2 regions of the Paenibacillus terrisolis genome follow, and region 2 is predicted to be linked to the other one. Evidence: riboswitches for the same ligand, from Rfam matches in the RefSeq annotation. Region 2 holds a riboswitch; the other holds the start of a gene.
The links. A riboswitch is a leader RNA that binds a small molecule or an ion and turns the genes downstream of it on or off. The one in region 2 is predicted to bind S-adenosylmethionine.
Positions count from the first base shown of each region.

Region 1: another riboswitch for S-adenosylmethionine. It lies ahead of metA (homoserine O-acetyltransferase MetA); the one in region 2 lies ahead of ACI48K_RS11810 (methionine ABC transporter ATP-binding protein).

Region 1 is NZ_JBKFGG010000047.1:14,880-20,567, reverse strand. It holds gene ACI48K_RS24040 (aminotransferase class I/II-fold pyridoxal phosphate-dependent enzyme) at 1-347, opposite strand, end outside; gene metA (homoserine O-acetyltransferase MetA) at 383-1,318, opposite strand; SAM riboswitch class I at 1,438-1,566, opposite strand; gene corA (magnesium/cobalt transporter CorA) at 2,026-2,961, shown strand; gene ACI48K_RS24025 (HRDC domain-containing protein) at 3,633-4,637, opposite strand; gene ACI48K_RS24020 (DUF3055 domain-containing protein) at 4,916-5,224, shown strand; gene modB (molybdate ABC transporter permease subunit) at 5,252-5,688, opposite strand, start outside.
Region 2 is NZ_JBKFGG010000010.1:30,404-36,091, reverse strand. It holds gene ACI48K_RS11830 (COX15/CtaA family protein) at 1-18, shown strand, start outside; gene ACI48K_RS11825 (UbiD family decarboxylase) at 144-1,910, shown strand; gene ACI48K_RS11820 (Cthe_2314 family HEPN domain-containing protein) at 1,926-2,648, shown strand; gene ACI48K_RS11815 (hypothetical protein) at 2,803-3,225, shown strand; SAM riboswitch class I at 3,235-3,392, shown strand; gene ACI48K_RS11810 (methionine ABC transporter ATP-binding protein) at 3,502-4,518, shown strand; gene ACI48K_RS11805 (methionine ABC transporter permease) at 4,518-5,177, shown strand; gene ACI48K_RS11800 (MetQ/NlpA family ABC transporter substrate-binding protein) at 5,337-5,688, shown strand, end outside.

The DNA of each region.
Region 1 (5,688 bases), on a different contig from region 2:
TTGGACAAAATCCGTTCGATCAAACGGTAAGTTCCGCCGTATAAATCCAAAGAAACGATGAGATGGTCGCCCTGCGAAAACAGGGTGAATACCGTCTGCAAGGCAGCCATCCCGGAGCTACAGGCAAACCCTGCATCCCCCGATTCCAAAGCCGCGGCCGCATCTTCCAGCACTTTCCGGGTCGGGCTTTTCGTCCGGGCGTAGTCGAAACCGGTACTTTTGCCAAGCTGTGGATGCCGAAAAGCGGTAGCCTGATAAATCGGGTAGTTAACCGCTCCGGTCACCGGTTCTTCCACGGATCCGATTTGCGCCAAAATACTTTCAATGTGCCATTTTTTCTCCGCCACCTTATATCCCTCCAATGGATATCTTCAATTGATGATTAGATTTCGTATACAAACTCTGCCAGTTGATCGATGTCATACGGCGTTTCTTGATACACATAGTAATTGAGCCAATTGGAAAATAATAAGTTTGCGTGCCCGCGCCAGGTCGACAATGGCTTCCGGGACGGGTCGTCGTTCGGGAAGTAGTTGACCGGCAGATCGATGTCCAGTCCTTTTGACACGTCGCGGTCGTATTCCCATTTCAAAGAAAACGGATCATATTCGGAATGGCCGGTGACGAATATCTGTTTGCCGTCATTCGTCGCTACGAGGTAAACGCCGGCTTGCTCGGACTCCGCCAGGATTTGCAGCTCCGGCACCTTTTCAATGTCCTCGCGAACGATGTCGGTATGGCGGGAATGCGGGACTTGAAACACTTCGTCGAAGCCGCGAACCAGTTTTACATGCGGATTGTTCACGGTATGAGAAAATACGCCGAAGCATTTTTGAGCCAGCGGGATCTTGCGGACGCCATAGTGATAATACAAACCTGCTTGGGAAGCCCAACAAATATGCATCGTCGATGTCACATGCGTTTTGCTCCATTTGAAGATATCCTTAAGCTCTTCCCAGTAATTCACGTCTTCAAAATCCAATTGTTCCACGGGAGCCCCCGTGACAATCATGCCGTCAAAGCGGAGATCCCTGATTTCATCGAAGGTTTTATAAAACATCTCCAGGTGCTCGGCTGATGTATTTTTGGAGGTGTGGGAAATGGGATGAAGCAGGACAATTTCGAGCTGCAGCGCCGTATTTCCGAGCAGCCGCAAAATTTGCGTTTCCGTCGTCTCCTTGGTAGGCATCAGATTAAGAATAGCGATCCGCAAAGGACGGATATCCTGGTGATAGGCTCTACTCTCATCCATTACGAAAATATTCTCATTCGTCAGGATTTCTTTGGCCGGCAAATGATCCGGAACTTTAATCGGCATAAATTCTTCACTCCTTTGACGGTAATAAGCAATCCTATCGCTTGAAAAGAAGCCCTGAAAATCAAGAAAGACCTTTCTCGGTATGGAGAAAGGTCATCATAAATTTCCTGTATGCGCCTCTCTCATCTGTCAGAAAGCATGAAGCCGCTTAGGCTTTACGTTTCTGCAAGAATTAGCACCGCTGCGATTAAAAATCGCCGGTTGCCGGGTTTCATCGGGCTAGTCCCTCCACCTGCTCTTGATAAGATTTCGCTTTATTCGGTTGTTTTTTAAATCAGTAAGCCGAAATGCCTCGCGGCTCTTAAAATCACTTTAATGGATGATACCCATTTCCGTCAAGAACTTAGGATAAAAATCACATTTTCTTTTGCACCATGAAAGTTCGTCTTTACATATGATACTTTTGGGTTGAAACATTTCAGCTTGCAGCGTTATACTAGACAAGTGTTTTAAAGACCCATCCCAAAAGAGGTGAAACCGAGAATGGAAGGCGACCCGAGTCCGCAGTGCTTGACCCTGGCAAGACAATCGCATAGGAAAACGATCAGCAGGGAGCTCGCGGCAAGTCACGGGCACTTTCGTTTCCCGGTGTTTTAAATAAACGCCTTATTTTGGCGTCACCGAAAAACAGCTGATCTCTTTCCTGTGCTCCAACCAAAGAGCATACCCGGCTTATCCTAAGGTCCGGGGAAAGGGAGGGAAGGCTTATGAAAATTCGTCACGTGCAAGAAGGCGTATTCACACCGGTTGAGGATCTGGAGCTGACGACGGTTGCCCCGGAGGAGGGCTTCTATTGGATCGACGCGGACGTGGACGATTTGGCCCTGCTGCAGCCGATCTTCCAGCTGCATGATCTGGCTGTGGAGGACTGCCTGACCGAAGAGGAACAGCGTCCGAAAATCGAAACGTATGACAACCACTATTTCATTGTAGTTAACAGCATTCGCTATGACGACGAAGAAATTTTCCTCCGGTCGCTGAATATTTTTCTCGGCCGGCATTATATCATCACCGTTACGAAGCAAAAAATTAACGAGTTGCGCGCCGTAAAGCCCATTCTGTGGGAACAGGAAGTCAGCGAACCCGACCGGTTTTTGTACCTGCTGATCGACCTTGTGGTCGACAACTACTTCAGCGTCGGCGACCGGATCGAAGCGAAAATCGAGAAGCTTGAGGAGGATATCCTCATTCATACCAAACGTTCGCATCTGGGCGAAATCATTGGCCTCCGAAGCGAAATTCTGTGGCTGAAAAAGGTGCTCGGCCCGCAAAAAGAAGTCATCAACATTTTAAACAAAAAGGATTTGCGTTTGATCGACGATCAACTGCAAAAATACTTTAGCGATATTTACGAAAACGCCGTTAAGATTTCCGAAAACTTTGACACGTTCCGCGAACTCGTCGGCAACTTACGAGAAGCTTATCAGTCGGCAATCGCCAACCGGGCCAACGAAATCATGCGCGTGTTTACCGCTATCACAACGATATTTATTCCGCTTACGTTGATTACCGGACTGTATGGCATGAATTTCGACAATATGCCGGAGCTTCATACGAAATATGGTTATTTCGTTGTTTTGGGCATTATGATCGCGCTGGGCGCCGGCATGTTTTATCTGTTCCGCAAGCGGGATTGGATATGAAGGAAAAAGTGCGTTGAAGCGTTTGGCAATTCCGAGAAATACTTGAGCCTTCGATCGCTGTTGCCATCCAATTGTATGATTTATTAACACCAAGAGGGGTTACAATTGGATGGCAAAGGCGAACGCTATCGCTTCTGCGGCTTCAAATTTTCTCTCCATTGCCTGCTTCTCCGTACTTTTTGGGAAGGTAAGTAAACACCGACGCGGATTGAAATTCCGCGTCGGCTTTTTGATTATGAGCGAAAACTGCATAATTGCAGTTTTTTTGGCTCCCGAAGACTCATGAGCAGCAAAACCTGCAATGGTACAGTTTTTGGGACCGATATAGAGCCATTTGGAGTGAATCCCTTTGAAATAACTGCATTTTTGCAGTTATTCATTCAAGCAGCGTTAAGTTCCATGGAAAACATGCACTTTTGCAGTTATTTAACATTTAAGGTGATGATTCGACATCGCTGGAGAGCAGCCGGACTGACGCCGCATGTGGTCGACCGATTGGCTGTCCTGCAACGAAACACTGCGTGCGGTGCAGAAAAGGATACCGCCGCTCCCCCCATCCCAACACGCAGCGGGGAAGAACATAACTTTGCGGGCAATTGCTTCATGGCACCCGACCCTTATCATCTGAAAAGGCGGGCCAGAAGATTATCCTCTGGCCCGCCTTTTTGGGGTTACCCCGCTTGCTGCACGCTTTCACGGTGCCGGCGATAACGAATGCGAATGAGGCGAAGCCGTTCATACAGCAGGTCGAGAGTGCCGCCGCTCTCGGCTTCGTCACCGTAGACCCGCTGAAGCACGGGCTTAAGCAAAGTATCGCCTAACTCTTCGTATGCCTCCCAAACCGCGGATTGCTCGCCTTCCGGCATTTCTTCGAGCTCGGAATCAAGCAGTCCGTCAACATTGTAGCCTTCTTTCTCCAACTGCTCGAGCAGTTCCACCGCTTCGCGGCGTTCAATACCGGCTTTGGTGCAAATGTCAGCCACCTTCAAGCCCTCCGCAAGCGATTCAAGCACAGCCCGGCGGGCGCTGTATCGCTCCATTTCGTTGCGGTATTTGACTTCCTTCTGCTTGTACAGCCAGGAGCGGAACGTTTCCTCGTCAATTTCGCGCTCCACCCAATCCAGCGGGAAGCTGCCGGTTCTTTCGGCCGCTTTCGTGATTTCAAGCAGTTCGGCTCCGTATTCCTTCGCTTTGTTCTCTCCCACCCCCGGAAGCTCAAGCAGTTCCTCCACCGTCTGGGGCAGAAAAACACTGATCAGACGCAATAAGCGATTGGTGCCGATGAGATAAGGGGCTTTTCGTTCAGCCGATGCCTTTTTCCTGCGCCAAGCGCTCAGCTCCGTATATACCGGCTCGTTCTCATGAAGCTCGCTGTAGCAAATGAGCCTCTGAGCGGTCATCCCTCTGCCGCGAAGAGCCTCCTTCTCGTCCCAGATCCCTTCGATGACCGGCCGAAAGCCTTCCCCCAGCTTCACGGCAAGGCGGTGACGATATATGTGGAGCATCTCCGACCAGGAAGCGCCCTCATACCAGACATGCTCTTCCTCCCCTTCTCCGGTTGATTCATTCCAGCCCATACGCCAGACACCTTCTTCTTCTCCGATCCAGACTTGAGCGTCTTTCATCATCGCATCGTCGTCCTTTTTCTCCAAACTGTTCAAAAATACTACTCTCATGCCCTATTCGCCTCCTCTTTGCTTCAGTTACGAGTGAAAGATCAACGCCGCAAGACGCAAAAAAACACCTCTCCTGCCTAATAGCAAGAGAGGTGCTTCCTCCAGACGTATACTGTTACTCCTTATCATACCATATTTACCGAATCTGTCAATAAGAGTAAGCATAATTGCGGTATGCCGCTGCATGACGAGGGCGTTCGATCGATCATTTTCCCGTTCCCCCCCGTTTTCCGGTTATAATGGCATTAAGAGATTCAAATTTTAAGGGGGACTTATTCATGAATGATCTGCATTCCCATGTTGAGCTGGACTTCTTATCCGACAGCACGGAAAGCACCTCTACCCGTTTTGTGACCTTCATCGGCGGCTCGCTGAAACGGTTTGATTTGGCCGTGACCACGACAAACCGATTTTACGGTAAAAAGCTCGTTACCGATTTGCAAAGCGGCAAAACCGCCATCCTTGGAACGGATGATTTGGAGGAAGAGGGTTACCTCGAGCATATCTACAGCCTCAGTGAGGATGAGGCGGCGGAAATGCGCGTTTTTTTGGTTCAGGTCGTCGGAGAAGCTTACTTTACCGATTAATAGTTTCAATTTTTCCGGGGGCCGCCATTATTCCGTCTTAGGCCCGAAAAAAGCGAGCAAACCAAAGGAGATCAGCACCATCAGCCCCGCCCAAATCCAGGCAATTCTCACCTCGCCGGATTCTACCGCCATATAAATGGCAGTGGGAAGGGTTTGGGTTTTGCCCGGGATATTGCCTGCCAGCATCAGCGTTGCGCCGAATTCGCCCAGGGCCCTTGTGAACCCAAGCACTAAAGCGGTAAAAAGCGAGCGTTTGGCCAGCGGAACGGTTACCCAGATCAGGAGCTGCCATTCGGAAGCCCCCAGCGACCGCCCGGCGGCTTGCAAATCCCGGTCGATCGAAGCAAAGCCGGTTTTTGCCGATTGATAGGCGAGCGGGAAAGCGACGACCGCGGCGGCCAACACCGCGGCTCCCCACGTGAATACGATGGGAAAGCCGGAAACAAGCTCAAACAGCTTGCCAA
Region 2 (5,688 bases):
CATGAATCTGTAGATTGATGCCAGGCCGGAACGCTTCCTGAAACGTTATACTTTTGAGGTGAAGCCCTAATTGTTGGCGTGAGCCGGGTTGAGCTTGGTACGTGTACGGCTTAAAGGTCCCGGTTTTTAGGAGGAATATAAAAATGAGTTATAAAAATTTGCGGCAGTGGATCGATGCCCTGAAAAAAGAAAAGCAGCTCGCCATCATCGAAGCGCCCGTCGACCCTTATTTGGAGCTCGCCGAGATTCACCGGAGAGTTATTGAAGAAGGCGGCCCGGCGCTGTTATTCACCAATGTGAAAGGTACGCCTTTTCCGGTCGCTACGAATTTGTTCGGCACGATCCGCCGCGTGGAAATGGCGTTCGGGACGCGGCCCGAGCAGCTCGCGAACGGACTGGTGGAGGCGATGCACAAGCTGCTCCCTCCTACGCCGAAGGCGGTATGGAACGAACGCGGCTTGATTTGGGACGTGCTCAAGGTCGGGATGAAAACCGTCTCGAAAAGCGACGCCCCGATTTTGCAAGTCTGCAAGACCGATGCGCCTTTGCGGGATTTGCCGAAGGTGACAAGTTGGCAGGAGGATGGCGGCCCCTTTATCACGCTTCCGCTGGTGTATACGGAAAATCCGCTGCAGCCGAAGGAAAATAATCTGGGGATGTACCGGATCCAGCTGTATGACGATCAGACGACCGGCGTGCATTGGCAGATTCAAAAGGGCGGCGGCTTTCATTATCACGAAGCGGAAAAACGCGGCGAACCGCTGCCGGTATCGGTATTTCTCGGCGGCCCTCCCGCAATGATCGCCTCCGCGATTTCACCGGTGCCCGAGCATTTGTCGGAGCTGCTGGTCGCTTCTTTTATTCTTGGTGAAAAGCTCCCGATGGCGGAGAATCCGCTTGGCGGACACCGGATTCCGGCAGAATCGGAATTTGCCATCACCGGGCTGGTTCCGCCGCATGAACGCCGTTTGGAAGGCCCGTTCGGCGACCATTTCGGCTATTATTCCCTGCAGCATGATTTTCCGGTGCTGCACGTTAATCATATGTGGCATCGGAAGGATGCGATTTACCCGGCGACGATCGTTGGGAAACCGCGTCAAGAGGACTATTATCTCGGGGATTTTCTGCAAAAGCTGCTGTCCCCCGCTTTTCCGATCGTCATGCCTAACGTGAAATCGTTATGGACCTACGCGGAAAGCGGCTTCCATGCGCTTAGTTCCGCAGTAGTCCGTGAGAGCTATTCCCGCGAAGCGCTGGTTTCCGCTTTCCGGATTTTGGGCGAAGGCCAGCTGTCGCTGACCAAATTCCTGATGCTGACGGACAAGCCCCTCGATCTGGCGGACTTCCGGCTCCTGCTCAAAACGGTGCTGGAGCGTTTTAATCCGCAAACCGACCTGTTCATTCTGAACAATACTTCGCATGATACGCTGGATTATACAGGGCATAAGCTCAATCATGGCAGCAAGGCGATTCTGATCGGCGTTGGGGATCCGGTTCGCGAGTTGCCGAAGGCTTATGAAGAAGGCGATCTGGCCGAAATCGACCGTATTCGGGCGTTCCATGACGGTTGCCTGGTCGTTTCGGGCGCTTCCTATAAGGACGAGCCTGAATTGCCGCAGCGATTATTGGGAAGACTGCGGGAACGCGGAACATCTTGGCCGCTGGTCATTTTGGCTGACGATGCCGATGCGGCCACGAAGGATCAGACCGCTTTTTTGTGGACGGTGTTTACCCGCTTTAATCCGGCCGACGATATTTACGCCGCTGCGGATGTGTGTCAGCATCACCTGGCATACGGTCTGCCGATTGTCATCGACGCCCGGATGAAGCCGGGGTATCCGGATGAATTGTTCCCGCGGGAAGATATTGCGTCGCTGGTTGATCAGCGCTGGAAATCTTACTTTGGATAAAGCGAGGAAGATGATATGCTGCGAAGCTTACTAGGCGAACCGCCGAGACAAAATGATGGCCGTCTGGCCGATACGATGGAAGCGATGGCAACAACCGCCAAGCTGTTGCAGAAGGAAATGGAGCTGCATCAGGATCCCTCGCATGATTTTCGCAAATTGGAGATATGGACCCACGGTCTGATTTCGTCTTTGGACGAACTGGAGCAGTGTCTGTTTGCGGCGGCGTTTTTCCGGAAAAAGGTGCATACCGATTCCGTCGATAAGATGGATCCGGCTGAACGGGAGAACTATGCAAGATATGTCTTTTTCTACAAGGACGGATTCATTCGGGTGTTCTCTGCGCTTGATAAACTCGGGACGGTGCTGAATGAGCTGTACGATCTGAAAACCTCCAAGGTGAAGGCTCGTTTCTCCTATTTCACCGTACTTCGCCAGTTTTCTTATTGGAAGGTGCACCCGGATCTGGGTTCGAAGCTGGTGTCCATCAAGGAGAAATACCGGGAGGCGCTTGGCGTTCTGCGCAGCCGCCGGAATACGGAAATCCACTACATGAATTCGGAAATGAAGGATGACTTGTGGCAGCGGCACCAAGCGCTGTTCGGGACGATCGAACTGGAGGATTTGGATCGGCATATCCGCGATTTGCAGCATGGGTATGATATGGTTTGCGAGACCTTTTTGACGGTGTTCCAGTACACCAATCAGCGTTGGAAGAAGCTGGTTAAGTCAAACTCGTAGATCGACCGGGAAATAACGCGGTTCGCCTTCCGACGGTACCTGTATGGTTAGGGGCCCGTTGCTTAATGGCAAGGGGGAGTTCATCGCCAACAGTAACTCATCGCTAACTGTGCCCCATGGCTAATTTACTGCCCCATGGCTAATTTACTGCCCCATGGCTAATGCTGCCCCAAAAAATAGCGACCATTTAGGGCCTTATTTTCCGGATTCCGGCGTGTTACTCCGCAATAAGGGAATTAATGGGTCTTATTTTCCAGAAAACGTTGCAAAAAGCGGCGATTTCCCGGCGATTCGAGAAAATAGCGCCCTTTCTGTCCTCTATTTTATGCCAAACGAGGGGGATCGCCCCAATAACGCCCTTTTATTCCCTTATATAAACTTCCGGGTCTTGAGCAACAGCGATCGAAGGAACGTTTCACTCCGCTGCTTTATTTGCTCAGTCATTTTACAAATTAAATTATCGTCAAAGCTGCCAAAGCCTGAAATGTTGATGACAATTTTTTTCTTTGACAAAACCCATGAAAGCTTCTATACTCTAAAACATATCAAAAACATCATGAAATTGAAATTCATATAACTGCATATTTTCTTATCGAGAGAGGCGGAGGGAAAGGCCCGATGAAGCCCAGCAACCGATTTGATCATGACGTTGGTTTTGATAACCTGCGGGACATGACAAATGACATGGTGCTAATTCCTTCAAAACCGAGTGCGCGTGAAGCGGCCGGTTTTGGCAGATGAGAAGGTTTTGTCTTTACAAAAAGAGAGCCCTTTGAATCTGTGAAGGGGCTCTTTATTTTTTTGGAAAAATGCAGAAAATTCGGCTCTTACGAGTCATGGGAGGCTAGTCGGATTGATTGAACTCAAACAGCTCACCAAGACATACGGCGGCAAAAAGACGTCAACGACCGCATTGTCCGGGCTGAATCTGACGGTGGAAAAAGGGGAAATCTTCGGGGTGATCGGTCACTCCGGGGCCGGAAAAAGCACGCTTATCCGCTGCATCAACTTGCTTGAACGTCCCACTGAGGGCGAAGTTTGGGTAGGCGGCGTCGAGCTGACGAAGCTTGGCAAAAGAGAGCTGCAGCAGCGGCGGCGCAAGATCGGGATGATTTTCCAGCACTTTAATCTGCTGTCGTCGGCCAATGTGTACGACAATATCGCTTTTCCGCTTACGCTGATCGGAACACCGAAGGCGGCTATCGCCGAAAAAGTAAACAGCTTGCTTGCTTTGGTCGGTCTGGAGGAACACCGCCATAAGTTTCCCGCCCAGTTGTCGGGAGGACAAAAACAGCGGGTCGGCATCGCCCGGGCGCTGGCCAGCGATCCGGATGTTCTGCTCTGCGACGAGGCAACCTCGGCACTGGATCCGCAGACGACCGATTCCATCCTGAAACTGCTGCTCGATATCAATCGCAAGTTTCAATTGACGATTTTGCTCATCACGCACGAAATGCACGTGATCCAAAGCATCTGCGACCGCGTCGCCGTGATTCATCAAGGCGGTATTGTGGAGCAAGGGCCGGTCACGGAGGTGTTCCTCAAGCCGAAACATGAGGTCACTAGGGAATTCATAAACCGGGATCCATCCGGGGAAGAAGGATTTTCACAGGCATTGTCGGTATCGCGTCCGGAATGGAAGCACCTTGTGCGAATTACGTTTCTTGGTGTCAAGACGTATGAATCGGTATTATCCCAAGTCGTACGGGAAACCGGAGTCAACTTCGCTATTCTTCAGGGGACGATTTCTACGATCAAGGATGTTCCTTACGGCCAGTTGACCGTTTCCTTCGAAGGCGCCGACGCGGACGTCGATAACACGCTGGCATTGCTCAAAGCGCGGGATCTTGATGTGGAGGTGATCAGGTAATGGATTTTTCCGGAATCGATTGGGCTGAGATGGGCCAGGCCACGTTGGATACGCTGCGGATGATTGGATTTGCCGCGTTGTTCACTTTTGTGATCGGACTTCCGCTTGGCGTCTTGCTTTACACATTCTCGCGTTCTAATACCTGGGTATTGGGATGGGTTTACAGGTTATTATCTCTAATAGTGAATATTCTCAGATCCGTGCCGTTCATCATCCTGATCGTTGCGCTGATCCCGGTGACCCGGGCAATTATGGGAGTCTCCACCGGAGTGGAAGGCACGATCCCGCCGCTCGTCATTGGCGCCGCGCCTTTCTTCGCCCGGCTCGTGGAAACGGCGCTTCGCGAGGTTGATCGCGGCGTAATTGAAGCATCCCAAGCGATGGGCGCTTCTTCCTTGCAGGTCATCCGCAAGGTGCTGCTGCCCGAATCCATGCCCGGCTTAATCGCGGGTATGACGATTACCGTAGTTACACTGGTATCCTATACGGCGATGTCGGGGATGGTCGGCGGCGGCGGACTCGGCGATTTGGCCATCCGCTACGGCTACTACCGCTACGAGACGGAAATCATGATTATCTCGGTCATTTTTATGGTTGTGCTCGTGCAGCTGCTGCAAATGCTGGGTGACCGGCTGGTTATCCGCTTTACCCGGAAATAAGGGGGCTTCGAATACGAAATGACCTTCGATCGCTGTTGCCCCCAAATTCCTTGAATAAATTTAGTTGTGGAAATTTCGGGGACAAAGGCGAACGCTTCGCTTCTTCAGGAACATTTCGTTTTCTCCACTATAAAAAAACTTTTAGGAGGTCATGCTGTTATGAAAAAATGGACATTATCTTTGTTAACTCTCGTACTTATTTTGGTGCTTGCCGCTTGCGGAAACAATAACGCCAAAAACAATGCTTCGGAGGGCAACTCAACGGCTGCTGCCGGCAACGACAATCAGGCAACGACGGAAAATACCGCCAAGCCGGTTAAATTGGTTGTTGGCGCGACTGTGCCGCATGCGGACATTTTGCGGTTCATTGCACCTAAGCTCAAAGAGGAAGGCATCGACCTTGAAGTCAAGGAATTTACGGATTATGTACAGCCGAACGTTCAACTGTATGAAAAAGAGCTGGACGCGAACTACTTCCAACATCAGCCTTATCTCGACGATCAAAATAAAA